One region of the Nostoc sp. DedSLP04 genome, then DNA from elsewhere that is predicted to be linked to it. Evidence: riboswitches for the same ligand, from Rfam matches in the RefSeq annotation. Region 1 holds a riboswitch; each other region holds the start of a gene.
What was found. A riboswitch is a leader RNA that binds a small molecule or an ion and turns the genes downstream of it on or off. The one in region 1 is predicted to bind cobalamin.

Region 2: another riboswitch for cobalamin. It lies ahead of RMX89_RS33005 (hypothetical protein); the one in region 1 lies ahead of RMX89_RS23425 (N-acetylmuramoyl-L-alanine amidase).
Region 3: another riboswitch for cobalamin. It lies ahead of cobG (precorrin-3B synthase); the one in region 1 lies ahead of RMX89_RS23425 (N-acetylmuramoyl-L-alanine amidase).
Region 4: another riboswitch for cobalamin. It lies ahead of RMX89_RS21225 (DUF1636 domain-containing protein); the one in region 1 lies ahead of RMX89_RS23425 (N-acetylmuramoyl-L-alanine amidase).

What each region holds. Positions count from the first base shown of each region.
Region 1 is NZ_JAVRCL010000046.1:4,158-11,436, forward strand. It holds gene RMX89_RS23425 (N-acetylmuramoyl-L-alanine amidase) at 1-1,728, opposite strand, end outside; cobalamin riboswitch at 2,207-2,360, opposite strand; gene RMX89_RS23430 (hypothetical protein) at 2,506-2,745, opposite strand; gene RMX89_RS23435 (high light inducible protein) at 2,801-3,013, opposite strand; gene cbiM (cobalt transporter CbiM) at 3,366-4,118, shown strand; gene RMX89_RS23445 (PDGLE domain-containing protein) at 4,149-4,517, shown strand; gene cbiQ (cobalt ECF transporter T component CbiQ) at 4,593-5,372, shown strand; gene RMX89_RS23455 (energy-coupling factor ABC transporter ATP-binding protein) at 5,393-6,178, shown strand; gene RMX89_RS23460 (metal-sensitive transcriptional regulator) at 6,304-6,612, shown strand; gene RMX89_RS23465 (formylmethanofuran dehydrogenase subunit E family protein) at 6,738-7,279, shown strand, end outside.
Region 2 is NZ_JAVRCL010000102.1:7,926-15,204, forward strand. It holds gene cobW (cobalamin biosynthesis protein CobW) at 1-521, opposite strand, end outside; gene RMX89_RS33000 (methyltransferase domain-containing protein) at 637-1,638, opposite strand; gene RMX89_RS33005 (hypothetical protein) at 1,661-1,915, opposite strand; cobalamin riboswitch at 2,288-2,436, opposite strand; partial or broken gene RMX89_RS33010 (DUF4351 domain-containing protein) at 2,800-3,766, shown strand; gene RMX89_RS33015 (ribonucleoside-diphosphate reductase subunit alpha) at 3,849-6,104, shown strand; gene RMX89_RS33020 (four helix bundle protein) at 6,133-6,501, opposite strand; gene RMX89_RS33025 (ribonucleotide-diphosphate reductase subunit beta) at 6,605-7,279, shown strand, end outside.
Region 3 is NZ_JAVRCL010000074.1:28,732-36,010, forward strand. It holds gene RMX89_RS29870 (sulfonate ABC transporter substrate-binding protein) at 1-129, shown strand, start outside; gene ssuD (FMNH2-dependent alkanesulfonate monooxygenase) at 147-1,283, shown strand; gene RMX89_RS29880 (LLM class flavin-dependent oxidoreductase) at 1,473-2,840, shown strand; cobalamin riboswitch at 3,018-3,149, shown strand; gene cobG (precorrin-3B synthase) at 3,123-4,859, shown strand; gene RMX89_RS29890 (precorrin-8X methylmutase) at 4,990-5,616, shown strand; gene RMX89_RS29895 (precorrin-2 C(20)-methyltransferase) at 5,619-6,323, shown strand; gene RMX89_RS29900 (metalloregulator ArsR/SmtB family transcription factor) at 6,405-6,731, shown strand; gene arsB (ACR3 family arsenite efflux transporter) at 6,927-7,279, shown strand, end outside.
Region 4 is NZ_JAVRCL010000038.1:2,931-10,209, reverse strand. It holds tRNA gene RMX89_RS21255 (tRNA-His) at 53-125, opposite strand; gene RMX89_RS21250 (DUF4359 domain-containing protein) at 250-633, shown strand; gene RMX89_RS21245 (sirohydrochlorin chelatase) at 773-1,519, shown strand; gene cobA (uroporphyrinogen-III C-methyltransferase) at 1,516-2,295, shown strand; gene RMX89_RS21235 (DNA cytosine methyltransferase) at 2,446-3,885, shown strand; gene RMX89_RS21230 (SinI family restriction endonuclease) at 3,889-4,578, opposite strand; cobalamin riboswitch at 4,771-4,933, shown strand; gene RMX89_RS21225 (DUF1636 domain-containing protein) at 4,955-5,374, shown strand; gene RMX89_RS21220 (cobalt-precorrin-6A reductase) at 5,374-6,111, shown strand; gene RMX89_RS21215 (PEP-CTERM sorting domain-containing protein) at 6,201-6,806, shown strand; gene RMX89_RS21210 (inositol monophosphatase family protein) at 7,221-7,279, shown strand, end outside.

The DNA of each region.
Region 1 (7,279 bases):
ACCAGTTTCTATTAAAATTGCGGGCATAGAACTTTTTCTCAGCACATAAAATCTAGCTCGTTTTACTCCTCGGTCTTTTAATGTCGGAATGGCTTGAAGAATGCTTTTGTGAACCACTTGCGCTAAACGATAACCCCGGTCGTAATGATAGGTTTCTAAACCATTTGCACTAGGGTTGTTATCAATTGAATTTGCATGAATGCTCACGAATAAGTCTGCATGAACATGTTCTGCCATGACAACTCTAGGAGCAAGATCGATAAAATAGTCAGCATCCCTTGTCATGATGACTTTAATACCATTTTGCTCTAAAAGTGAGGCGACCTTTTTACCAATCCTCAAGATGATATCCTTTTCTTGCAGTCCATGAAGACCAATAGCACCTGCATCTTTTCCCCCATGTCCAGGGTCGATAATTATGATTATTCGTCCTTTGGGAGGACGAGGTATAGGTTGTGAGGTTTCGGATGCAGTCGTTGGTGGAGACTCAAGGTCTGGGAATGGTGTTGGTAAAGGAGGAAAAACAATTGGGGGTTTTGTTATAGAAGCAGAGGGTGGTAAAACTAAGCGATCGCGCTGAAATTCTAATGCTAATATTTGAGAACTAATTTGGTTGAGTTGCTTAATTTGTACCCTAGACGCAGGTTGAACGTAAATTACTACCGCTTCTCTTTCTTGCTGTTGTAGACGTACTCTCAACACGGGACTATTTGCATTCAGAGTCGGCCCGGTAATATTGCCTGCGAGTTTAGCATTAGGGATAGCGATTCGGTAAAGGGCTGTTTGTCTATCCCAGTTACTCGTGACATTTGATAAACTGCGATCGCTTTTAATTAGCAGTTGTGTACCATTGCTTGCCAATTCTACAGACTCAATTGTGGAAGGGGAAGTAGGTAATTGGGTAACTGAGTCAGGTTGATTATTGCTTTGTTGTGACTTGATTACTCCATTATCAGGTAACAGTACTATACCGTCGCTACCACTAACCGTTGCCCGCCAATCAGGACTATTTTTGTCTATGCGTAAGGTCATGCGGACGGTGGGTATTGCAGTTTGTAGTTGAGTAAATTGAATGCTGTTGACACCGTATCGGTTGATCGACTGCTGTTGTTGCAGACTAGGCGATAAAGTTGCACCTTTAATATTAATATCTATAACGCTACGATTCTCGCTGCGATTTACCTCAATTTGTGAATGATTACTGCCATGAGTGCGGATAAAAAATCCATCTCCTGTGACTAGTAAATTTTCAATAATATTTGTCTGCGATGTCGTTTGTGCAACTTTTCTATCAGTCACCACACTGTAAATTCCACTTGCAGATGATGTTGTCTCTACCCGTTCTGGCGATAGTAACTGTACTACCCATTGATTGCCAGTTCTTGATGTAAATTTTACAAGTTGTGGATCGAGAGTGTAACCTGAATTCAGTTCTACAACTATGCGAGTCTTTTGTTCGTCAAATTGTCCAAAGCGGATAGCACGAATTGCACCACCTACAGATTGAGTAAAACTAGGTTTTCCTAAAGTAGTTCCAGGTAAATCAATTACCAAACGAGTGGGATTAAAAATTAACTGTGCCTGGGGTTGTACAGCATCATCAGTCGTAAATTCCAGCTGCTTGGAGACACCATCAAATCGCCAAGATTCTAGTTTTGCAGCAAGTGCGGGAGATGTGAGTATGGCAATACTTAATATTGTACTGGGTAGCAACCAGTGTATTTTCACAGAGTACTCTCCTGTTTCGATTTTATAACATAAGACAATTTGTATTTACTTCTACTCACACCAGTAGTAACCCAGCAGAAATACTTTGCTGCTAAGTGTCCGTTTAGCTGGGTATTTAAATGCAACTAAATTGCTTTAAATATTACTCACACTCTCTAATTTTGTTTGCTCAAAACATTACAAAATTTTTGGAAATTTTGCGTACAACTATTCAAAAATCTAGCAAAAACACTCGAATCTTTAATCGAGTTAATTACAGTTGAATCAACTTAAATAAATTTTATTTAAACATTAGCCATGCTGAGTTTTCGCAAGGTATAGTTGATAGCTGTATATTTTTGCTTTTGATATCGCGATTGTTGTTTGGTAAAATCCACTACCTATGGACTTTTACTAACGCAGATACAAAAAACGATGGATGATATTAGTCTTAACTCTGAGTAGAGAAAATTTTGCAACATCTGTACCTCGCAGATTTTTTAGGTGTGTTAACATCGGCGGGTCTTCTGACTTTGAGAGGATGTTTGAACACAATCTCATTACAGCTGCGGGACAGCGCCGGATTCACACCGGACTTTCCCCGTTTCCTCTAGTGGCTGTTCCCCACTAGAACCGACTAATCGACCCATTATATAGCATGGTGAGGAAAATAATACAAGAGCAAATTTTAGTTAACAGTCACGATTATTTGAAGATTTCATGACATTAAAGAAGTCTTGGTTGTCATAACCAAGACTTCTAGTGAATTTATTCAATTGAATACGCTTACACAATTGCTTATCCCAAATTACTGAAGAAAGTTCCCCAAAGGATTCCCGTTACTCCCACAGCAATTAAAAGGTTAGTGAAAAACTTACCTAATTCAATTTCTTTTCCCAGCACTTTGTCGTCTTGACCTGCGGTGAAAAACAATGACCAAGCTTGGTTGAGATTGATTTTCTCAAAGTTGGTGAAATCAGGTCGAAAAACAACGGGGCCAATTAAATCCTTTTTAGGGAAGTCAAAATCAGTTCTCATAACTCTCCTCACTGAATGTTCTATTTGAATGTAATTTTTGAATAGTCAAAATTATCTACAAGCTAGTCAGCCATCCAATCAGGCCGTGTCCGGTGATTACTTCAAAAGCGATGAGTGAGACAAAACCAATCATTGCCAAACGACCATTGAGTTTTTCAGCATACTCGGTAAAGCCAACTCTTGGAGTTTGGTCTACATAAACCTTTGGTTCAACTGCAAAGTTGTCAAGTTGACCGAGTTCGTTGATGGTGAAACCTTTGCTAGTCATGTCTTTTTTTCCTTCGCTGGTTTATGTAACTAAATATAACGTTATGTAAATAATATTTGCAAGTACTTGACAAAACAATTAAGTGTGGCGAACCGTACTAAATTAAGTCGTAGATACCGTATCTGTGAAAAGAAAGCAATTATTGTTCGTTTGTAAGCATCATTTTTTCATGTTGCTGCCGTTACTCCGATGGCGCTGCTTCGCCCGCCGTAGGCGATGGTCTACGACCGACCGTAGGTCATCGCACTGCACTTGATATGCCCCCCTACCGGATTGAAGTTGATCCAAAATACATGGTCTACTGAAAAATTAGACCCTTAAATAATCTGGCTGCAAAAGACACTTATTAAATATGGACACAGTAGCGTTCACGGGTATTTCGTCCTTCGGCTGGCTGTACTGGATAATACAGCCGCATTTAGCTATGCATATTCCGGATGGCTTTTTGAATCTACCCGTTATCCTTATCACCTGGATAATTGCCATCGGTCTAATTGCACTAGCTATTAGGCAGGCACAGGCAGAATACCAAGAACGAGCTGTACCTTTAATGGGAGTTTGTGCAGCATTTATCTTTGCAGCACAGATGATTAATTTTCCAATTCCAGGGGGCACTTCTGGTCACCTTTTGGGTGGAACACTAGCCGGAGCTTTATTAGGGCCGTGGGCTGGTTCGCTAGTGATGGTTGCAGTGTTCATTGTCCAGGGCGTTCTGTTTCAGGATGGTGGACTGACAGTGTTAGGAGCCAACATCTTTAACATGGGATTAATCGGTACATTTGGTGGTTACTATCTCTATCGCACAGTGAGATTTGCTATCGGGCGCGATCGCTTATCTGGAGTAGTGATTGCAGCGGCGATCGCAGCCTGGACAAGTGTAGTGGTAGCTTCAATTGTATGTGCCTTGGAACTTGCTATCTCTGGAACAGTTCCTCTGGCGGTAGCTTTTACCGCGATGGCTTCTTGGCACGTTCTCATTGGCATTGGCGAGGCGCTGATTACTGTAATAGCACTTAGTTTCATCTGGCGGACTCGACCTGAGCTACTTTACGATCCCCCCCGTCAAACGAAATCACCTGTCTCTCGTCCCCTATCTCGGTATTAAAGGTATTTATTGAATCAGGAGTGAACGCTTATGAGTAGCAACCTCTCGCGATCGCGTAACCGTGCCTTTGTCATTGCTGGCTTAGGTATTGCCCTGCTAATTGCAATTTTCCTTTCACCACTGGCTAGCAAAAATCCAGACGGACTCGATAGAGTTTCACAAGACCTCAAATTTGACAGCAAGGCACATGAAGATACGCCAGCTCGGAAGTTACCCTTTTACGGCATATTTGATGAGTATGCCCTCAGAGGTGTACCAGAAGCGATCGCCACTCCCTTAGCTGGTTTAATCGGAACCTTAGCAACTTTCGGTTTAGCTTGGGGGATTGGCAAACTAGTTGTGCGCGGTTCAACTTCACCTTCCACAGAGCATGATGGCTATTCAGACTCAGATGAGTAAAAGGGAGTGGGGACTGGGTGCTGGAGATTGGAACGCTTGATAACTGATAACTGATTTAAGTGGGAACTTAACATCATGCTGCTGCACGTTGGAGCATTTGTAGTAGATATCGATAGTAAACAGGCTACTCCCTGGCACAAACTTGCTCCCCGTACCCGGATACTATGCACATTGTTGTTTGTATTTGCTACTGTCCTTACCCCAGATGGGCATTGGTGGACTTGGGCTATTTATGGATTAGCTTTAGTCAGCCTACTCTTGCTAAGTCGAGTCACCTTACCAATACTGCTCAAACGCTTGGCAGTAGAGTTCACATTTATTGGTGTTGTTCTGTTGGGTACTTTATTTCGAGGTGGTGGCGAGGTGTTATGGTCTTGGGGGCCACTACAGATTACAACAGTGGGGCTGACTATTTTGGGTAGTGTGACGCTTAAAGCATTGCTATCACTTTTGATACTGAACTTATTGACTTTAACAACTTCAGTAACGGCGCTGCTTCATGCCCTACTTGAATTGAGAACTCCACCACTACTAGTAGCAATTCTGGCATCTATGTATCGCTATATCAGCATATTAATTGGCGAGTTTAACGCTATGCGTCGAGCAGCCGAGTCCCGAAACCTGATGAACAGCAATCGCTCGATACGTTTAATTGTCGGTAACATGATTGGAGCGTTGTTTATCCGCACTTATGACCGGGGAAATCTGGTTTATCAGGCGATGCTATCACGAGGTTATCAAGGAGTACCACCGATGATGGAAAAAGTTTCGTCAGGGGGACAGCGAGATTTTGTAGCTTTGAGTTTGACTGTAATTTTGGTACTACTAGGTCAGGCTATTTACTGGCGGAAATAATATTTGTTCGTATTGTCTCAATGCACCATAATCCAATATCAATTCAAAATCTTAGCTATATCTATCCTGACGGAACTCAGGCTTTGAGAGATATTAATTTGTCTATCAAAGCAACTGAGCGAGTAGCATTAATCGGAGCTAATGGTTCGGGAAAATCCACCTTGCTGTTACATCTCAATGGAATTATCATGCCTGGGTCGGGACAGATAACGATTGGTCAATGGCCATTAACTGTTGAGAATTTGCGAAACATTCGGAATTTTGTCGGCTTGGTGTTCCAGAATCCTGATAATCAGTTATTCATGACAACAGTTTGGGAAGATGTTGCTTTTGGCCCGATGAATATGGGTGTGCAAGGTGAAGAATTACAACAGCGAGTTCTGCAAGCAATGGCAGCAGTTGATATCGATCCCCAATGGTATGGGCAACGCTATACAGGTAATTTATCTGGAGGTGAAAAGAAACGGATTGCGATCGCCGGAGTTTTAGCCATGAACCCGCAGATATTAGTATTTGATGAACCCTCGGCTCAATTAGATCCTCGTTCTCGCCGTCAATTAATCGAACTGCTGCACAGTTTACCTCTGACACAACTGATTGCAACGCATGATTTAGATTTAGCTTTGGATTTGTGCGATCGCACTGTTGTTCTCAGTCAAGGTCAAGTTGTGTACGATGGCGCAACTGAACAAGTAATGAGCAATCCAGAGTTCTTGGTTAGGCACGCTTTAGAGTCACCATTATGCTATAGCCGCCCTTACTGTCAGCTGGAACATGCACCTGTCAGTCCATCTCCACGAGCGTGAATTTGTTTGAATCAGTCATATGAAATTGCTACCCAACAAGATTTTTTAGCAGTAATTTAGATTTCAGCTAGTAGTAAATTGTTACTTAATCAATTCCAAACCCATCAAAAACCAAAAATAGCTATATGGATTCTCATCAAGAAAACTCATCTAATATAAAGCATAATTACAGTGAAGCATCTCTAAATGATTTGGTGAAGCGATTGTCCCGTATTGAAGGACATATTCGGGGTGTCAAGAATATGGTTGAAGCCAGTCGTCCTTGTCCGGATGTATTGGTTCAAATAGCTGCTGTTCGAGGAGCAGTTCAGCAAGTTGGTCGAATTATTTTACATGAATATCTCAAGGAATCCGTTGCTCGAACTACCCAAGAGGGAGATATTAAAACTGAGATTGAAGCATTAAAGACAGTGTTAGATCGCTTTTTTCCCTAGATTTAGGTTTGCTACGCAGTGAAGTTATTGCTAATTGGATGCTATTAGCAAATGGTTAGGGTTTTAGAGATTGTTCATTCAAGTTGATTACAGTTGTATAGTAGCTATTTTGGCAAAGTATAGTGATGCCTAACAAACTTGAGCGACTTATATCCTTACTAATTTGTTTGTGTTTTTTAGTTCAGTCTGTACCGGCTCTTGCCCAAACTCCAGAAGAATGGGTCACTCTCGGAAAGCGCATACATGGAGGTTTTGGTAGTTATATTGCTTTAGGAATCCGTATAGGATTAGATGCAATGAAGCGTCTTGATGCTAAATCACGCGAATTGGATGTTACTTACTTTGATGGTGCTAATGCGCCATGTCCTTGCGTTGCGGATGGCATTATGATTGCTACAGTTGCTACGCCGGGGCAAAACTCACTACGGGTCATACCCTCTAAAAGCGACGCAAGTAACTTTGCGGTTGTTGTGATTAAGAATAAGAAAACAGGAGAATTACTACGTTATGTAATACCAGCCACGGCTCGTTATCTTCTTGATAAGTGGAACCAGGATCTAAGCGATCGCCAGCGCTACGATGCAGTCATGAATACTTCTAGTGATTCTCTATTTCATGTTGATAGTAATAAGAGAATAATTGAAATCCCCAAAATTCAGTATAATAA
Region 2 (7,279 bases), on a different contig from region 1:
TGATCTTCAAACAGTTCCTCAATAGGTGTTTCGTGTTCTAGGCTAGAGTCGGCTTGTCGTTGTGCTAAGAGGGCTGCTAAATCGCCTACATATTGATTAGTTGCTAAAGCTTCACAGTCCACCACAGTAATTACGCTGTCCACTGTAGCGCCTGTGCGAATCTCCGGCCAGCGAAATGCTTGCACTAATGGTTTTGGTAGTGCTAGTCCAGAGGTTTCAATTAACATACAGTCAAGGCGATCGCGTCGTTGAAGTAATTCTTGCATCGCGGGGAGGAATTCCTCTTGCACCGTACAGCACAGACAACCGTTGGTGAGTTCAACAATATTACTGTTGGAATCTTCTTCATCGTCACAAACTCGGCAATCACGCAAAAGTTCGCCATCAATTCCGATTTCCCCAAATTCATTTACCAAAACAGCAATGCGTCGTCCCTCATTGTTTTGCAGTAAATGGCGAATTAACGTCGTTTTTCCTGCGCCGAGAAATCCTGTAATTACTGTGACGGGAATTTTTTGCATATAAAGTGTGTCGTTTGTTGATTAATCTTGCGATCGCAAGAAAAAAGTTTTAACCGCAGATATCATGCAATGTTGCCAGCGTTAAAATCCAAATATTCATCACTAATTGCGATCACTACCTAATCAAGCTTGAGGGATTTTGGTTGGCAAAGTTTCTGTCCATCAATTCTGTGCGTGAGTTTGCCCGCACAGCGCGGAACATTCCAAATCGACACAACCCTGCACCAAACGCCAAACGCATTAGTAAAAGCGTCGGTACTTCGCGCACAGACTTGACAAAACCAGACAGTCCAAAACGCACCAATCCCTCTGGTCGAGCCACTCCTTGCCAAATCGAATCGAACCAAGAAGGAAGGGTTTCTTGAGTCCAGTCTGCCGTAATTACCTCCCCATCAACTAATTCTGTCCCCGCCAAAAGCTCAGAAAAGCCTTCAATACTGGAAAAAGCTGGATGAGACCACTGCTCGATCAGTTGCCGCATTACTGATTTCTCCCAAAAATTTAGCGGCTTTTGGCGGTCATCCCTCTGATTCCAGTCAGCTACAACCAACACTCCACCAGGCTTTAGCACCCGCATTAATTCTCTGGCAAAAACGGTTTTATCTGGCATGTGGGGGCCTGCTTCAATCGACCAGACTACATCAAAACTGGCATCTGTAAACGACAATGCCATTGCATCATCGACCGCAAACTGGACGTTTAGCCCAAGGGGTGTTAACTCCTGGGCACGCTTTACCTGCTGTGGGCTAATCGTAATCCCTGTGACAGCAAACCCATAATCCCGCGCTAAAATCCGGCTGCTACCCCCAATCCCACAGCCAACATCTAAGACAGTAGTACCAGGAGGTAATTTTTTTATTCCACCCCATTTCACCATTTCATGGACAAAATCAGATTTAGCAGCTAAAAAATCCTTACTTCGCGGTGGCGAACCGTAGTGACCGAGGTGAATGTGTTCCCCCCAATAAAACTCTACAATGCCGTCAAGTGTCCATTGATCGTAGGAATTGGCGACTGTGGTTGAGGATTGATACTTGCGGGCAGTCAGGAGATAAGCCGCAATTCCAATCACTAAAAGCACAAAAAAACCAATTATAAAATATAATAAAGTTGACATTTTTTTGAACGCTCCTGTACACCTATTTGAGTCGATCTAACGGTTTGCTCATTGCTGCTCGTCCCGAATTAGACGCGCGATATCTTAACCGCCCAAGGTCGGCAATCGCAATATAAATCATCCGATACATCGACATTGCAATGTTTTGAACATCTTGAATAATTTTCCCTTGCAGTAGACTGGGCTTGTATTTGCCTTGAGGGAGAGCCGTTTGTTTGACAAAGGGATGAATAGCAGTAGGAATCTTCCCAGTTCGGTGAAGATAGAATTTCGGCATGATAATTAACCGAGTAAGAATTTAGTAACTTAGCAATTTCTATGCGTGATTGGGAAAGTATTTGTTCAGTATTGTCACAGGGGTATGTACGTCATACACGCCATTTCTTACCTGTTTTGAACAACTTCTATCTGTTAGTTAATACAGAGTTTTTTTGTTGCTGTGACTATATTTCAAGCGATACTCTCATCGGGAGTGGCTGATAGCGATCGCTGCATATAAAGACACAACTTGTATCGGAAATTAATCGCTTACCCTCTCATAGAAAGTCGTAATCTGTAGCGTCTTGATATGTGGGGCTATAAGAACGTAAAGCTGAGTAGTTGTAGAAATCTTCATAAAAATACTTATCTGTGCCTCGCAGATGTACAAAATTTATAAGTCACCTTCGGCGGGCATTCTGACTCACAAGGCTTGCATAGCCTTGATTACAGCTGCGGGACAGCGCCGGATTTACACCGGACTTTCCCCCTTTCCTCTAGTGGCTGTTCCCCACTAGAACCGAGATTCATCTGAATACTAACACAACTGTGATTTGCTTGCATAAAAATCAATGGTCGATCTATACTGGCATTCGTCATTAATCGGGGCAAGTCTCATTCTTTACCAAAACTTGCTCTGGATTTTTAGTGGGCAATTCTTATAGAAATTTTTCAACCTAACAAACTTTTTCGGGTTGCCAGCGTTTGCTGACATAGCGCTGGCATTGTCCCACAGACCATTTTCAGGACTTACGTAAAAATTGTTAAAAAGCTTAATTTATCGTTCGCGAAACTCATACCGAACCGCTTTCTCGTTGGCGAAGCCTAAAAAGAGAAAAGTTAGCAAATTGGGCGTAAGTCCGAAATTTTTTATTTGTCAGTCCACCATCTACCAATCAACTGATGACTGAGGAACTTGAAAGAGCAAATAATGATAGTCCGTGGAAAGAAATTTTAGAAGCTTACTTCCCCCAAGGAATGCAATTTTTCTTCCCCCAAACAGCAGCATTAATTAATTGGGAACGTCCCCACGAATTTCTCGATAAGGAATTTCAGCAAATAGCTCGTGAAGGAGAACTTGGTAGGCGATATGCAGATAAATTAGTCAAAGTATGGCAAATTCAAGGATAAAGAAATTTGGCTATTAATCCATGTAGAAATTCAGGCAAAATCAGAAGACATTTTTGCAGAAAGAATGTTTTCCTACAACCTACGAATTTTTGATAGATTTGCCAAACCTGCCATTAGTTTGGCGATTTTGTGCGATACTGACCTGACATGGCGACCAAATCAATATAGTTATAATTACCCCGATACCAGGCTTAACTTTGAATTTGGCATCGTCAAGCTATTAGATTATCAAAATAATTGGGCAGAATTAGAAGCCAGTGACAATCCATTTACAACCGTAGTCATGGCGCATTTGAAAACACAGCAAACAAGTAAAAAGCCAGGAGAACGTAAAACTTGGAAATTTAGCTTAATTCGCCGATTGTATGAATTAGGATTACAGGAAAGGGACATTCGTAACCTATACCGATTTATTGATTGGGTTATGATTTTACCAAAAGCCTTGGAAGCAGAATTTTGGCAAGAGTTTAAGCAATTTGAACAGGAGCGGACTATGAGCTACATTACCACAGGCGAACGCATTGGCTACGAGCGTGGGAAGGAAGAAGGAAAGCAGGAACAAGGACAAACTCTTGTAATACAGCAACTACAAAAACAGGTAGGGGAGTTACCTCAAGAGGTTCGGGAGCGCATTCAAACTCTTTCTTTAGAGCAATTAGAATCACTTGGTGAAGCTTTATTGGATTTTACAGCTATTGAAGATTTACTTAACTGGTTGTCAGCAAATCAAACAACATAGAAAATGTTTTTTTACCAAACCTAGTTAACAATTATTTTTCATTTTTGCAATTATTTTTCTACAATTCATCAACACATCTTGTATGCAAGCTTCATCCACACTTTTTGAGGACTCCACAACGGATATCTATGTTGTTTGTCGCGATGGTTCGACAACAGCGTTAGAAATTAATAAAATTCGCACAGTGGTTAATTGGGCTTGTTGCGGACTTTCAGCAAATTCTATTGCTCTAGAAGCACATCTGACAACCCGATTGCGTTCTGGAATTACCACAAGAGAAATTCAAGATAATTTAATTCGCTGTGCTTTGGATTTGTGTAGTCCTGAAGAACCTGATTGGCGCTATGTAGCAGGGCGATTACACATTTGGAGTTTGTGGAAAGAAATAACAGTTAGCCGTGGTTATCAGTACGGTTATTATGCTCGGACTGTACATTCCAAAGTTTTGTCAGGAGAATACGATCGCCGCATCTTAATCTACACGGACGCAGAATTAGAAATTGCCAACACTTGGATCAATCCTGACTGGGATGCCGACTATGATTATGCCGGAGCAGTATTACTGACGAAGCGATATCTTTTGGCGAATGAGCTACCACAGGAAGCATTTTTAACTTGTGCGTTATTGATTGCCTCCGTGGAAACACAAGAGTTTCGATTAACCTGGGCAAAGCAATTTTATGAAGCGATCGCCCGTCGTCAAATATCCTTAGCAACCCCCATTTTAGCGAACTTGCGGATTCCTAATGGTTCGCTAGCCAGTTGTTTCATTACGGCGATGGACGACAATTTAGAAAGCATTTTTGATGGTATTCATGATGCGGCTCGGATTTCCAAAAATGGTGGCGGTGTGGGCGTAAATCTGTCTCGCATTCGGGCTACTGGCAGTTGGGTGATGGGGAAGAAGAATGCCTCTGGTGGCGTGGTTCCCTGGATTAAGTTGTTGAATGATACAGCAATCGCAGTTAATCAAGGTGGACGCAGAGCAGGTGCTGTCACTGTCAGTCTGGATATTTGGCATTTGGACTTGCCCGAATTTTTGGAAATGCAAACAGAGAATGGGGACGGGCGACGCAAAGCTTATGACGTGTTCCCGCAACTGGTTGTCACTGACGAATTTATGCGGCGAGTAGCAGCAGATGAAGAATGGACGTTAGTTGATCCTTATGAGGTACGAACTCGTTTAGGCATTGAATTGGCAAAAGTTTGGGGTGAAGAATTTGAAAAGGCTTATCTTCAAATCGAAGCCAGTTTAGAAAGTGAGATTACACTTTACAAACGGGTGAATGCTCGTCTTTTACTCAAACAGGTGATGCGAACCCAGTTAGAAACCGGGATGCCTTACCTATGGTTTAAAGATACCGCGAACCGAGCTAATCCCAATCAGCATGAGGGCTATATTCCAGGTGGAAATCTGTGCCAAGAATCGTGGTCAAATGTGAAACCTGGAGAGGAGAGTCATACGTGTAATCTCGTAAGTATTAATCTCGCAAATTTAGAGGATGAGCAGCGAGCAGAGATTTGTCAGATTTCAGTACGTATACTAGATAACACTATTGAACTCACCTCAGCACCCTTTGCTGCCAGTGCCACTCATAACGCCAAATATCGCACAATTGGGGTAGGCTGTATGGGATTAGCCGACTGGTTAGCAAAACGTCGTCTCACTTATACCCATCTTCAGAAAATCAGCGATTTATTTGAAGACATCGGTTACTATTGCACCGCAGCATCGATGGAATTAGCGAAGGAACGGGGTGCGTATCCTGCTTTTGGGGGTAGTGAATGGAGCAAAGGACATTTAATCGGAGCAAAATCTGTGGAATGGTTTTTGCAACACGCTCTTCTTCCAGAACGTTTCGCAAAATTGAGTCAGGATATCAAACAACATGGTATTCGCAATTCACACATTACAGCGATCGCACCCAATACTTCTTCATCTTTAGTTCAGGGTTGTACAGCAAGTGTTTTACCCGTTTACAGCAAATTCTTTTATGAAAAGTGGGCAAAGGGTTCAGTACCCATCGCACCACCTTACATTCAGGATAATTTATGGTTCTATGTCGAAAATAAGACATTTGATCAGAAAAAAGTAGTGCGGGCGATCGCTACAATCCAACAATGGATTGATACAGGAATTTCAATGGAACTACTGTTTAATCTCAACGCTGGAGTTTATTTCCCCGACGAACCAGAGCGTTCTCTTACAGCTGTTGATATTTTTGAAACCCTAATGCTGGCTTGGGAATTGGGTTGTAAAGCAATTTACTATATTCGCACTGTACAGAAGGACAGTTTTAAAGAATCGAACGAGCAATGTGTTGCTTGTGCAAGCTAACTAGGGAGTAGGGAGTAGGGAGTAGGGATTAAGAAAGCTTTGCTTTCAAGGATTTTTGTAAACCTCGAAGCATTCGTTGTATTTCGTCAGTTTTGGTTAGGATTTCTTGGAGTTTAGGATTGGTTATGTATTCCAATTGTTCGGCTACAATGAGTTGGGTTTCAAGTTCCGCCAAAGAACTGAAAGCGATCGCAATAAATCGCAGGAATTCTTGTGTTGAATCTCTAGCATGACCTTCTGCCAAATTTGATGGGATCGACACCGCCGCCCGTTGCATTTGGCTACTCAAACCATATGTTTCAGACTTAGGAAAATCTCGTGTTAATAGATAAACTTGGTTGGTCAAGCTTATACCCAACTGCCAAACTTTCAAATCCCGATAACTATTAATTGTCATAGATGCTAAATCACTGTATGTATCTTTTTTAATCTTACTCTCTACTCCCCACTCCCTACTCCCTACTCCCTACTAAAAGATGTACCAACCAAGACAATCATTAATGCCGATTAATCCCGTTTTCAATCCGAACGGGAATGATGATACAGGAAACCGTTTGATATGGTTCGGGGAGACTACGAACTTAATGCAATTAAACGACGTTCGCTACTCGTGGGCTGTGTCTCTATACCGTCAAATGCGCGAGAACTTTTGGATTCCTGAAAAAATAGACATTACTCAGGATGTAACAGATTACGTCAATCTTACGCCTGGAGAACGACGTGGATTTGATGGCATCCTTAGTTATCTAACGTTTCTCGATTCAGTGCAAACCTGTAATGTGCCTCACATCAAAAACAGCGTTACTGCACCAGAAATTGCATTGTGTATGGCAGAACAAATTTCCCAAGAGGCGATGCACAATCAGTCTTATCAATACATCATTGAGACGGTGATTCCGAGCGATCGCCGTACACACGTCTATGATTTTTGGCGCAGCGATCGCATTCTCAAAGAACGATGCGAATTCATCGCTGGACTATACCAAAAGTATGTCGATAATCCGACACCAGAGAATTATTTCGTATCGTTGTTAGCAGATTATTTGTTGGAAGGGTTGTATTTCTACAATGGGTTTATATTTTTCTACAATCTGTCATCACGAATGCTCATGTCTGGGAGTGCCGATATCTTTAGAATGATTAACCGGGATGAACTCTCCCATGTGCGGCTGTAT
Region 3 (7,279 bases), on a different contig from region 1:
AAACAACAGAAGATTGCAGATTTGTTTGCCAAAGAAAAAGTGATACCTAAGCCAATTAATATTAAAGAAGCGATGCTGACTAGCGAACAATATGCAGCCATCACACCGGAAACCATTAGTCAGAAATAGCGCCAGGAGATAAGAAAATGGAAGTTTTTTGGTATTTGCCGACCCAGGGAGACGAGCGTTATTTAGGTACTACAATCGGCAGGCGACCAGCCACTTATCCCTATATGCAGCAAATCGCCCAAGCTGTTGATAAATTGGGCTATGGCGGGATGTTGATTGGTACCGGACAAAAACAAGATACTTGGATTGTCGCTACTTCATTAATTTCAGTTACGGAACGCTTGCGGTTTCTTGTAGCATTTCGTCCGGCAATTATGTCGCCTTCTTTAGCAGTTAGAATGGCTGCGACTTTTGACCAGATTTCTAATGGTCGAATTATTCTGAATGTTGTTACTGGCGGCGACACAAAAGAACTTGCAAAAGATGGGATTTTCTTAGATCACGATCAGCGTTATGAACTTACAGATGAGTTTTTGACAATTTGGCGATCGCTGATGCAAGGTGAAGAACTAACCTATAGTGGTCGCCATTTGCAAGTTCAAGGCGCAAAACTCCAATTTCCTCCCGTACAAAAGCCTTATCCCACCTTATATTTTGGCGGTTCTTCAGATGCGGCGCTCCAAGTTGCAGCAAAACATATTGATGTATATTTAACTTGGGGTGAACCACCAGATCGAGTTGCCGAAAAGATTACAAAAGTACGGCGATTAGCAGCAGAACAAGGTAGAACAGTCCGCTTTGGGATTCGGATGCACGTCATAGTCAGGGAAACTACGCAAAAAGCTTGGGATGCGGCTAATGAACTGATTCAGTATGTCGATGATGAAACCATAGCAGCCGCACATCGGCGGTTTGCTGAGTCGGAATCAGAAGGACAACGCCGTATGGCCCAACTGCATAAAGGTAATCGCAAAAACCTAGAAATTAGCCCCAACTTATGGGCAGGTGTTGGCTTAGTGCGTGGAGGTGCTGGGACTGCCTTGGTAGGAGATCCAGACACAGTTGCAGCGCGAATGCTAGAATATGCCGATTTAGGAATTGATACCTTTGTTTTCTCAGGGTATCCCCATCTCGAAGAAGCTTATCGAGTTGCAGAATTATTATTTCCCAGGTTGCCGTTACAAACTCCAGCGATCGCATTACCGCAGCAGGTTGCAAGTACATTCAGTGAATTTGTTACCAAAACAGATTTACTCAAACCCCAGCCAGTGTAAGCAATTCAAAATCCAAAAACTAACGTGATTTAACTCATAACACCCTAGTACAACATTGCATAAATTCGGCAAAACTCTGCGTTCCTCTGCGCTACGCCAGTTGCTACAACGCGGGGAACCCGCGCAACGCACTGGCTTAACTTTGCGTGCCTCTGCATTTAAAAACACAACGATTTTACAAAAAAAAGCATGAGTACGAAAAAACCTCAACTTAGATTAGGTGCATTCTTGCCCAGCACTGGTCATCACGTAGCGTCATGGCGACACCCCGAAGCCCAAGCTAATGCTGGTTTGAACTTTCAGCATTATAAAAAGCTGGCACAGACGGCAGAACGCGGCAAATTTGACATGATCTTCTTTGCAGATGGTGTGGCTGTGCGCGATCGCAATCAAAGCGCCGACCTTTTGAGCCGGAATGGCAAACTCGTCCACTTTGAACCTCTTACCCTGTTGTCGGCTTTATCTGTAGTAACGGAAAACATCGGTTTGACGGCCACAGTATCGACCACCTACAACGAGCCTTATCACCTCGCCCGCAAATTTGCATCATTAGATTATCTCAGTGGTGGCCGTGCCGGTTGGAATCTCGTAACTTCTGCTACCGAAGCTGAAGCGTTGAATTTCAATCGGGAAAAGCACATGGAGCATACCCTACGTTATCAGCGTGCCAAAGAGTTTGTGGATGTAGTCACGAAACTCTGGGATAGTTGGGAGGACGACGCCTTCTTACATGATAAGGAATCGGGTATTTACTTCGATCCAAATAAACTGCACGTTCCCAACCACAAAGGCGAGCATTTTTCAGTACGCGGCCCGCTGAATGTGGCGCGTCCCATCCAAGGTTATCCGGTGATCATTCAAGCTGGATCTTCCGAGGATGGTAAGGAGCTAGCTGCACAAACGGCGGAGGTAATTTTCACTGCCCAACAGACCTTGGCAGAAGCTCAGGCATTTTATACAGATGTGAAGGGGAGACTGGCTCAATACGGGCGCTCACCTGACCATCTTAAGATTATGCCAGGTGTATTCCCAGTTATCGGCAAAACTGAGCAAGAAGCTAAGGACAAATTCGATCGAATTCAGGAGTTGATCGATCCGGTGGTCGGCTTAAATTTGCTTGGCTCAATGATCGGTGGATTTGACCTATCTGGCTATCCATTGGACGGGCCGTTGCCGGAGCTACCAGAGACTAACGGGGGTAAAAGCCGTCAGCAACTTCTGATTGACCTAGCTAACAGAGAGAATTTAACGATTCGACAGCTGTATTTGTCGATAGCTGGAGCGCGTGGGCATCGTCAGATTTTAGGCACACCAGAACAAATTGCCGATCAGCTAGAAGATTGGTTTGTCAATGGTGGGGCAGATGGCTTTAATATTATGCCGCCCTGGTTGCCCGGAGGATTGGATGAGTTTGTAGACTTGGTAATTCCTGAATTGCAACGTCGCGGTCTGTTCCGTACAGAGTATGAAGCAGGAACCCTGCGCGAAAATCTTGGTTTACCTCGTCCGGTAAATCAGTTTAGCAAAGTTGCTACTCGTGAAGCGGCGATCGCCTAACTTTTTCTAAAGCAAGTTTTGCAGCAAAAAGGCTCAAGCATTCCTGCCTGAGCCATAACTAAATTCAATTTATAGATTAGCTTCAAGAACTATATCTTTCGATCGGTAGTGGATCAGCTCAGTTAAAATTTATCACCATAGTAATGTAAGATAATTATCTGGATGATGTCTGGTTGATATCTATAACCTCAACAAAGTCTAAATTACTAAAGCTGAGAGTTGGGAAACTCCGGTGAAATTCCGGGACTGTGCCGCAGCTGTGATGGGATGACCCAAGTCAGAATGCCAACTCTCAGGATGTCCTCAAGACACACTCACCGTCTACTCCCTGCGTTGCACGGGGAAGGAGTTCTAAGTTTGGTTTCTAGATTTGCCACTTGTCCTGGCTTGTTTTATGCTACTCCTGCCGCAGATGGTATATTATCTCGCGTTAGAATACCAGGTGGAATTATTAGTAGTCAGCAGTGCCGTGCGATCGCAGATATAGCAGAACAGCACGGTGGCGGCTATCTAGATGTGACTAATCGAGCTAACCTACAAGTTCGTGAAATCCGCACCGGGATAAATGCTGAGGTTCTGAAATATCTACAAAATATGGGATTGGGTTCTGACAATACTGTTGTAGACCAAATCCGCAATATTATGACCAGTCCAACTGCTGGTATCGATCCCCAAGAATTAATCGACACTCGCCCTTTTGTCCAAGGTTGGGATGATTATATTGCTGCACATCCGGCGCTTTCGGGACTGTCGGCAAAATTTAGCGTTTGCTTGGATGGTGGTGGGATAATTCAGGTGTGCGATCGCTTGAATGATATCGCCTTTGTAGCTGTCTTACTTAACGATAATGTTTACTTTCGTCTCTATCTCAGTGTTGGTGAGAAGGGTCAACCGCCCAGCGATACGGGAATTTTGTTATCACCAGAAGACTGTTTGCCCGTCTTAGCAGCTTTAGCGGATGTCTATCTAGCTTATAGTCATACTACGAGTAAGCGGCGGCTACGTTTGAGAGAGTTATTGAATACTTTGGGTTGTGAAAATTATCTCCAAGAAGTTGAGCAGCGTTTACCTTTTTCTTTTTTGTACAGTGAAATAAGAAAAGATTTATTCCCCCAGCAAGGCAAGCTACGGTGTACACACAAGTCTGAAACAGTTCACTCATCTGAGTTTAAGCCTAAGTTTTACCCCTCCCTAACCCTCCCCTTGGAAAGGGGAGGTAACTGTATTTCTAGTTTCCCCCCAATACACGGGGGGATTAAGGGGGGTAATTCGATGTGTGTGTACACTGTAGAGGAAGGCAAAGAAGAAAAATATCAGCATATTGGCATTCATCCCCAACGTCAGCAAGGCTTATTTTACATTGGTGTTGTCTTGCCCCTTGGGCGATTGGAAAGTAGACAGATACGCGGTTTAGCAGATTTAGCAGCAAAATACGGTAGTGGAACTCTCAGGCTAACCCCTTGGCAAAATTTGCTCCTGACAGATATTCCTCAACGATGGGTTGCTGATGTCCAAAGTGAAATTGCTTTATTAGGATTAGATTGCTCTGCAACCAATATCAAGGGCGGATTAGTTGCCTGTTCAGGAAAAAAAGGTTGCGCCGCTTCTGCCACAGACACTAAAAGTCATGCGTTGGCATTGGCAGAGTATCTTAAAACTCGCGTTACTCTCGATTATCCAGTTAATATCCACTTCACTGGCTGCGAAAAATCTTGTGCCCAGCACAGCAAAAGTGATATCACTCTCCTCGGTGTCAGCATTGAAGCTGAAAATAGAACTGTGGAAGGCTATCACGTTTATGTTGGTGACAGCAATCAGAAATTCGGACGCGAACTATATCAATATGTAAATTTTGCTGAATTACCTACATTAATAGAGCGGATGCTATATGTATATAAAATTCAACGCCTAAATTCTGATGAGTCCTTTGGAGAATTTGCTAATCGATATCCAATAGCACAATTACAGCAGTTATTTAATAAATATTTAGAAAATGGAACCACAGATAAATACAGATGATTGATTCCTCCCTTTCTCTGACTCTGTGTTCTCTGCGGTTAATTAAATTAGGTATTCTTCTATTAAAAAAGAAGTATCTATACTAACTAACAAATCAATCCAAAATTTAAAATCTAAAATCCCAAATTGAATGCCCGACTATATCCGAGATGCCAACGAAATTTACCGTAATTCCTTCGCAATCATTCGGTCAGAAGCGAACCTAGATGTGCTGCCACCAGATGTAGCAAAAGTTGCTGTGCGTCTAATTCATGCCTGTGGAATGACGGATATTGTCACAGACTTGGGATATTCACCAACAGCAGTGCAATCCGCAAGAGCAGCACTGGCCGCAGGAGCGCCAATACTGTGCGATTGCCGAATGGTTGCTGATGGCGTTACCAGACGGCGGTTGTCTGCAAACAATCAAGTTATCTGTACCCTCAACGAGCCAGAAGTGCCAGAACTTTCCCAGCGTATGGGTACTACAAGGTCGGCGGCAGCTATAGAATTATGGCGATCGCACCTGGAAGGCTCAGTAATTGCAATTGGGAATGCGCCCACAGCCCTGTTCCGACTGTTAGAAATACTCGATGCAGGAGTGCCCAAACCTGCGATTATCTTGGGCTTTCCAGTGGGCTTTGTCGGTGCAGCCGAATCAAAAGCCGCACTGGCAGCAGATAGCAGGAATGTACCATTTTTAACCTTACACGGTCGGCGCGGTGGAAGTGCGATCGCGGCAGCAGCAGTTAACGCCCTGGCAACGGAGGAAGAATGAATATGCAACCTAAAGGTCGTCTTTATGGAATTGGTGTCGGCCCGGGCGATCCCGAACTATTGACCCTCAAAGCGCTGCGGTTACTACGTGCGGCTCCTGTAGTAGCTTATCAATCAGCCACAGATAAAGAAAGTATCGCTAGAGCGATCGTGGCGCAGTATCTTCCTGGCAATCAAATCGAGGTACTATTTCACCTCCCCCGCGCTTTGGAACCAGAAAAGGCAAAATCTATTTATGACCAGGAAATTGAACCAATTGCCGAGCATCTAGCAGCAGGTCGAGATGTCGTGGTACTGTGCGAGGGCGATCCATTTTTCTATGGTTCATTTATGTACCTGTTCACGCGGTTATGCGACCAATACGAAACAGAAGTTGTCCCCGGAGTTTCCTCGCTGATGACTTGTCCGGTAGCCTTGGGTGTACCTTTCACCTACTACAATGATATTCTCACAGTCTTACCCGCCCCGTTGCCAGCAGAAGAACTGACTACACATCTGCTAATGACTGATGCCGCCGCAATTATGAAACTAGGTCGTCACTTTACCAAAGTACGAGATATCCTGCATAAATTAGGGCTAGCGTCACGAGCAAGATATATTGAGCGGGCATCAACATCACAGCAACGTATCATCCCCCTAGATGAAGTCGATCCAGCCGAGGTACCCTATTTCTCAATGATTGTGATTCCCACCAAGAATCGACTATAGACTGACCTTTTCTTTTTAGTTAAGGTATTCTTTAACTGATGATTAAGACTTGACCATAAAGAAATACTTCAATAAAAGTTGATGGCTTCTAATAGCACCTTCACTCCTGATACGATCGCTGCTGGCTTTCATGCCCTGTCTGACCCCCTACGGATTAAGGTATTAGAACTGCTGCGCTCTCAAGAACTATGCGTCTGTGACCTGTGTGAACACCTGGGAACTACTCAATCTAAACTGTCTTTTCACCTCAAAACCCTGAAAGAAGCGGGTTTAGTTCGCGCTCGTCAAGAAGGGCGCTGGATTTACTACAGCCTCAATCTACCGCAGTTTGCTGTCTTAGAGCAGTATTTAGCAGAATTCCGCCGCTTTAGCCCCATATTACCTATTCGTCCCCCCTGCGATCCTTAAATATTCATCAATTTTTTTTGTAATATTTCGTTTAATTTTAGTTTTATAGGCATTGACAAATCAATTTTTTTTGAAATGATAGAGATATACTCTTGATATAACTCACGAATTTTAGATTTTCAATTTTGGATGTTGGATTGAATAATCTGAAATTCCTGCTCGAAGCTCCTGCATTTATGTATGGGGTTAATTGTAATGAACAAAAATACTTCAAAACGCCTCTCCTTTATTGACCGCTTCCTAACCTTATGGATTTTTTTAGCAATGGCTATTGGTGTTGGTCTAGGCTATTTCTTTCCTGGAGTAGAAGCCTTTATCAATCAGTTCCAGGTGGGAGCAACCAATATAGCGATCGCCATCGGGTTAATTTTGATGATGTATCCGCCCTTAGCCAAGGTGCGGTATGAAGAATTAGGGGATGTATTTCGCAACGGAAAAATTCTTGGTGTTTCACTAATTCAAAATTGGATTATTGGGCCAATTTTGATGTTTGCTCTGGCAGCTATCTTCTTACATAATTACCCAGAATACATGACAGGATTGATTCT
Region 4 (7,279 bases), on a different contig from region 1:
CCATACAACACACCTTTAATAGGAGTATAGCTATAAATATGAAATTATCTAGGGCGAACGATGGGACTCGAACCCACGAATGGTGGTACCACAAACCACTGCCTTAACCACTTGGCTACGCTCGCCATTCAACAATTTGAATTATAGCAACAATTTGGCAAGCGATCAAGAGTTTTTCTTCAAGGAACGGACTTAGTTGATTTAGAGTCTCCAGAATCTAACAATTACAATGAATTTTACTTGGCAAATATGAAACCATTGACCATCATCGCGTATACTGGAGCAGCAGTAGGACTTGCCGCCTTGGGTGTGACAATGGCGAAAACCAATCCCAGTCAAGTTGAATATGAAGAATATGCAGTTCAACGGCTGACAAAATACTTAAAAACCGATGTATGTAATAAAACTACGAATATTCTTGAAAATTTAATCCGTTTTAATTGCGATAAGTTAGTTGACTCGGCTAACCCACAAATCCAAGAAATTATTGCCAAGACCACAGAAAGGCAAGATTTCGTGATTTTTAGCATTTACCGTACAGATTTAAAAATAAACTCTTGGATACCTTCGTACAAATTTGAAACGGTAGGAGCTTTCGATCAATTTTATACTTACACTGCCGAAGAACAATAAGAGAAGGAGTAGGGGAGAATATAAAAGTGGTTAAGAATACTTCTATTTAATAATTAATAATAGTTTCAATAATTACCAGAGTACTTATTATCCCCGGCTTAATCTTAAATAAAAATAGTAACTAAGAATTCAATTACCGATGTCATCTGCCTATCTACTACTATCTCACGGAAGCCGCGACCCGCGCCCAGAAATTGCTATGCAACAACTAGCTAGGCTGGTGTGTCACAAATTGTCAAAAAACCATAACTCAGTAAATAGCGAACATTTGGTTGGCATCGCTGCTTTAGAAATGAATCCTCAGCCTTTGCACGAGCAGATTCAACAATTTGCTAAAAGCGCTTTTGGCGATTGCCCACTGTCTCAAAATGAAAATTGTCTCAAAATTGTACCGCTATTTCTACTGCCGGGAGTCCATGTGATGACAGATATTCCTGCCGAAGTAGCACTCGCCCAACAGGCTGCTGGTCAAGATATCATCATTGAATTGCAACCATATTTAGGCTCTCACCCTAATTTAGAGAAATTGCTGGCAAAACAAATAGCTGCTATGAAAGCAGAAGCATGGATTCTCTTAGCTCATGGTAGCCGTCGCCCAGGTTCTAAAGAAACTGTGGAAGCAATGGCGGCGAGTTTGCCAGCCGTGACTGCTTATTGGGCTGGGCCTCCTAGTTTAGAATCACGGGTGAAAGAATTGGTGGATGCTGGTTATCGGGAAATTGCAATTCTGCCATACTTTTTATTCGCTGGTGGAATAACCGATGCGATCGCCACCTCAATAGAGGAACTAAAATTACAATTTTCTGCGGTGAATTTCCAATTGGCAGAGCCACTGGGAGCAAGTGCAGAATTAGCCGAGCTAATTTGGGATTTAATAGATAGATGAACCGCACAATGACACAAAAAAACAAGTATTTAGGAAAGGTTTATTTAGTCGGTGCAGGGCCAGGAGATCCAGGACTAATTACCTTGAAGGCAAAAGGTTTGTTGGAATGTGCAGATGTAGTCATCTACGATGCCTTGGTGAGTCCGGCAATTTTGGCAATGATTAATCCCCAAGCCGAGCAAATTAATGCTGGTAAACGTGCTGGGAGACATTCGTTGTTGCAGTCAGAAACAACTCAATTGCTGATTGATAAAGCGCAGGATAGTGCAATTGTAGTGCGGCTCAAGGGTGGCGATCCCTTTATCTTTGGTCGCGGTGGCGAAGAGATGGAAGAATTAGTCAAAGCTGGAATATCAACGGAAGTTGTGCCAGGTATCACTTCGGGAATTGCAGCAGCAGCTTATGCAGGTATTCCTTTGACGCATCGGCTATATAGTTCATCGGTGACATTTGTAACTGGTCATGAAGCGGCGGGTAAGTATAGACCGCAAGTAAATTGGAGTGCGATCGCTCACGGTTCCGAAACCATTGTAATTTATATGGGAATTCACAATCTGCCTTATATTGTGGAAGAATTAATTACGGCTGGGTTGAATTTAGAAACGCCGATTGCTTTGGTGCGCTGGGGTACGCGCCCAGAACAAGAAGAATTGATTGGAACATTAGAAACAATAGTCACGCAAGTAGAGGAAACTGGATTTGGTGCGCCTGCGATCGCAGTCATTGGACAAGTAGTAAATATGCACAGTATTTTGTCTAATTGTCGTCCAGTTTGATGGTTGGTTTGAAGGTTGTCCAACATTTGACCTGCACATAAAATCATTCTCGCAAACGGTCGGTGCAAATACTTATCTCTATACTTAATAGCGGTTGACATAACCGCTTAATAATGATGACAATGGTATAAAAAAAGTTTCGAGTGCGAAATGAAAAACTCTCCCTATTTGTCCACAAAGGAAGCAGCTTCAAAAATAGGTATTTCTGAGCAAAGGGTTCGTACTCTATTGCGTAGTGGGGATATCAAGGGACAGCAGGTAGGGAAAGTGTGGGTTATGGAGCCAGAGGCAGTTGAAGATTACATTAACCGGATCAAGGGAAATTATCCTGTAGATAGGACGAGCAAGGAAAACCATCACCAAGCAGTTAAAGCCATTTCTTTTTTCTCAGGCGCTATGGGACTGGATCTTGGTTTTGAGAAAGCAGGTATCGAAATTTCCCTTGCGTGTGAGGTGGATAAGCACTGCCGACAGACCATAGTTGCAAACAAGCCAGATATTGCACTTTTGGGGAATATAGCGTCTTACACTGCTCAGGATATCCTGGATCGTGCCAAACTAGCCAAAGAAGATGTAGATATTATGTTAGGCGGGCCACCCTGCCAAGCTTTTTCCACAGCAGGGGCAAGGCGTGGTTTCAAAGATGAGAGGGGCAATATATTCTTAAAATACATTGAACTTATCTTAGAAATAAGCCCAAAATACGCCGTCATCGAGAATGTAAGAGGTTTTCTTTCAGCACCATTACTGCACCGCCCTCACTCAGAAAGAGGAAGCGGCTGTGTTCCCTTATCCAGAGAAGAAATGCCAGGTGGTGCTTTGAAATATATTGTGAATGAACTTCGTAAAGGTGGTTACAGTATCAGTTTTAACTTATACAACACGGCAAATTATGGTGTCCCCCAAATTAGGGAAAGAGTGGTCATGATCTGCCATCGTGGAAAGAAAAAAGTTCCTTATTTATACCCCACACATTCAGAAAGTGGTGATTTTGGTCTTGATCGGTGGATAACCCTACGTGAATCTATTGCAGATTTAAGCCAAAGTGAGGCAGAGTATATCGATTTCCCAGAAGGGAGGCTAAAGTATTACAGAATGTTAAAAGAGGGTCAATACTGGAAACATCTACCTGAAGAATTGCAGAAAGAAGCATTAGGTAAATCCTATTACTCAGGTGGAGGGAAAACTGGTTTCTTTAGACGCTTGTCATGGGATAGACCAAGCTGTACTTTAGTGACATCTCCAGCCATGCCAGCAACGGATATCTGTCACCCAGAACATCTGCGCCCGTTAAGTATTCAGGAATATAAACGTATTCAGCAATTTCCAGATAGTTGGGTCGTATGTGGTTCCCTCATCGAGCAATATCGGCAGATAGGGAATGCTGTACCTGTCGGTTTTGGAGAAGCAATAGGCAAAGCGATCCTTGCACACATGAGTGGTAAGATAAAACATCCCCCTTTGAACTTCCCATTTTCACGTTATAAAGGTAACGATGATGTTTTATGGGAAGCTAAAATTAGTGAGTCGTTAGAAGAGATAAAACCGATCCAAAGTTCGCTTTTTACAGCAACAGCATATACTGTATAAGAGTTAGGACTTTATCTCTCTTAAAGCAGCAAGGTATTTTTCAACATACGATCTGAAGCCTTCTTCTGAAAGCTCTTCTTTTCCTTCCAATGAGGGGAATTTAGCCCAGTTGTCCCCCTTTTTTTTAGAAAAAGTTCGGAACCATTTTTTAATTGGGGTTCCCTTACGGATAGCGGCAGAAGAAGAGTTTTCAGTATTATCTCTATTTTTTACTTGTAGCGATTGCCAGACATTTTTGTTATCAAAATATATAAAATCAACTGCTTTAACTATAGAACCAGAACACCATATCCATCCATGCGGTTCAATAACTGTCGCAACGTACCTTTCTAGCAAATCCCCTACAATGTTCTCTGCCCCCATTGATAGACGGTGCAATTCTTCAGCTTTTCCCAATTCCTCATACGGAACTTCAAAATACTTATTCAGGATGATACTTACCATTTCATCCGGTATTGTACTAGGTGGCAAGGGTGTTCTTGGGTCACGACCTGTTTTGAAATTTGTAGCACTGGCAATAATATATTCTTCTGTCCCGACGATAGGCTGATTTTTACCTTTTCGCGGTGAAGCCGCAGCAGGGTTATCCGAAAGAAATCGTATGACCATTGTAAATTTATCGCTAAGTGATGGATCAACACTATCCATTGCCTTCTTTGCAATTTCTGCTGAATTAAATATAAATTCCGACATAGGTTCCTGAAATTATTAAAGGCTATCGGTCAATTTCAATACAGTTGAGGTAGAGCAAACTGGATTATAGTGCGCCTGCGATCGCAGTTATTGGACAAGTAGTAAAGATGCACAGTATTTTATCTGGTTGCCGTCCAGTTTGATGGTTGACAAAAAGCCTATTGTTTCGTATTCTCCGATAACTTTAGTGTACGATCGATAAGGTTGTTCGGTTCTGGTGGGAGTCAGCTACCAGAGGTAACGGGGAAAGTTCGGTGCAAATCCGGCACTGTCCCGCAACTGTGAACCAATTTGAGATTAAAGAAAATCTCAAGTTGAGTGAGTCAGGATGCCCGCCGAAATCGATTTATTAGTTTCACATATCTGCGAGGTACAGATGACTACTACTGTAAATATTTCCCCAACTAATCCCTTGGATGTTGTTGAACATACTTTATTTGTTTGCAAAACCTGTGCCAGTGTTTGGCAAAATGGAAAACGCTTAGGTGAAAGTGGTGGTGAAAAACTTCTACACCAACTTCAGCAGTTGGCACAAGATTGGGAGTTACGAGATCGATTCCCAATTCAAGAAGTTGAATGCATGAGTGCTTGTAATCGTTCTTGTGTAGTCGCCTTTAGTGCCAAAGGCAAATTAACATATTTATTTGGTGATTTAGCTGTTGATGGCAGTGCCTCTGCGGTACTGGAATGTGCTAGTCAATACTATGCTAAAGCAGATGGTTTGCTGCCTTGGTCAGAGCGTCCAGAAGCTCTGAAAAAGGGGATTTTAGCAAAGATTCCACCGTTATCTAAATGATGCGCGTTTTGATTCTGGGTGGGACGGGCGATGCAGCAGAACTAGCTGCCAAAGTTGCGACTATCCAAGGGTTAGAAGTAATCACCTCTTTAGCTGGCCGTACCCGCGAACCGTCAGTACCACTGGGCGATTTACGGGTTGGAGGCTTCGGGGGTGCGGCTGGATTGGCTAGCTATCTGCGAGTCATGCAAATCGACTTATTAATTGATGCAACCCATCCTTTCGCTAGTCAGATTTCCTTCAATGCGGCAGATGCGGCAACGGAAGTTGCAGTACCCCGTTTGATGTTAATCCGTCCGCCTTGGGAAAAAGAAAGTGGCGATCGCTGGATTGAAGTTGACAGCGTTGCAGCCGCAGCAACCGCGCTGCAAAATCAGGCACAGCGGGTATTTTTGACAGTTGGTAGACAGGAACTCGCCGCTTTTGCTCATTTGGAGAAAATTTGGTTTTTGATGCGGATGATTGACCCTCCTGGCGAAGATGCTTTAGTACCGCCGGGGATGGTATTGTGCGATCGCGGCCCTTTTACCCTCAATAATGAAAGAAAAATTCTGATTGAAAATAACATTGATACCATCGTCAGCAAAAATAGCGGTGGCGATGCCACAAAGCCCAAGATTATTGCCGCGCGAGAACTGGGCGTGAAGGTTGTGATGGTGAATCGTCCAGCGATACCGCCAGGGGAGCAGGTTAATAATGTTGATGCCGCTTTGGCGTGGTTATTAGATCGCTGCTGAGGAAATAGCCAAGATTGATAATACTATCTTTCCTTCCGTATAATACACGGGAACCTCCTACAAGATCCGCGATCGCAGTAACGACTTCCATGAAAAATCTAGCTTTATCTGCCATAGCCCTCGCCACCACATCTGGATTAGTTTTCGGGACAATGCCAGCTGCTTCTGCTTTAAGTTGGAGTTGGAATTATTCTGGTACTGGCATAGAGGCGAATGGTACTTTCACTACTAATGACACCCCAAACGATTTGGGTTTTTACTCAATTACTGGAATTACTGGTACGCGAAATGGTGAAACAATTACTGGTTTGCAACCCGCTGGAACTCCAATCCCAGGAAACGAACCTTTTAATGTTGATAATTTAATTAGTCTTAATACTCAGCAGTTAACAGGTGATGGTTTTGGATATTCCACTTCGGGAGGAAACTATTCTAGTCCATTTTTTGCGAGTTTTTTGCCGACACCAGGTTATTTAGAGGTATTTTCTGCGCCGCCAATCATACCAGGTTTTGAAAATTTAGGATTAGAAGATAGTGAGTTACCTATTAGTTTTTCTGCAACCATAGTCACTGTTTCTGAACCCACTTCTATCCTTAGCCTGCTCATTCTAGGTACTCTTGTTGGCGCACCTTCATTACTCAAAGGCCACAATCTATCCAAAATTACTCAGAAGAAGCTCGAAAAAGTTTCCTAAAACCATTAATAACAATTCAAAATTGTACCTTTACAGGGATCTTGCTACGCGTTTAGATGGCGGGCAAGACTTCGGCGTGAGCGCTCAGTCGAACGCTGCCCACCCCACAATATTGGATAATTTTTTCTTGGAGTTCCCTTAACAATACAAGCCGATGTATTAACAATGCAAGGTATGGTCAAATTTAATTCGCGATGAATTAATGAAATACTGTACTAAGTGTTGACGTTCGGTCTTAAACCCTTTATTTTGCAATAAAACTTGCGATCGCTCTATAGGCTCTTGGAGACATACAGATTAAAGTAATATAGCAACGGTGGTATCATTGCATCCAAATGATACCGTAATTTTGTCTAGATATAGAATTCTATCGCCCTGTTGACGATAGATTATTTCTAAAAGGAGTTTGCTGCAATGTCCACAACACCAACTACTAGATTAATTTTAGAGACTTTACTCCCCCATCTCAAAGT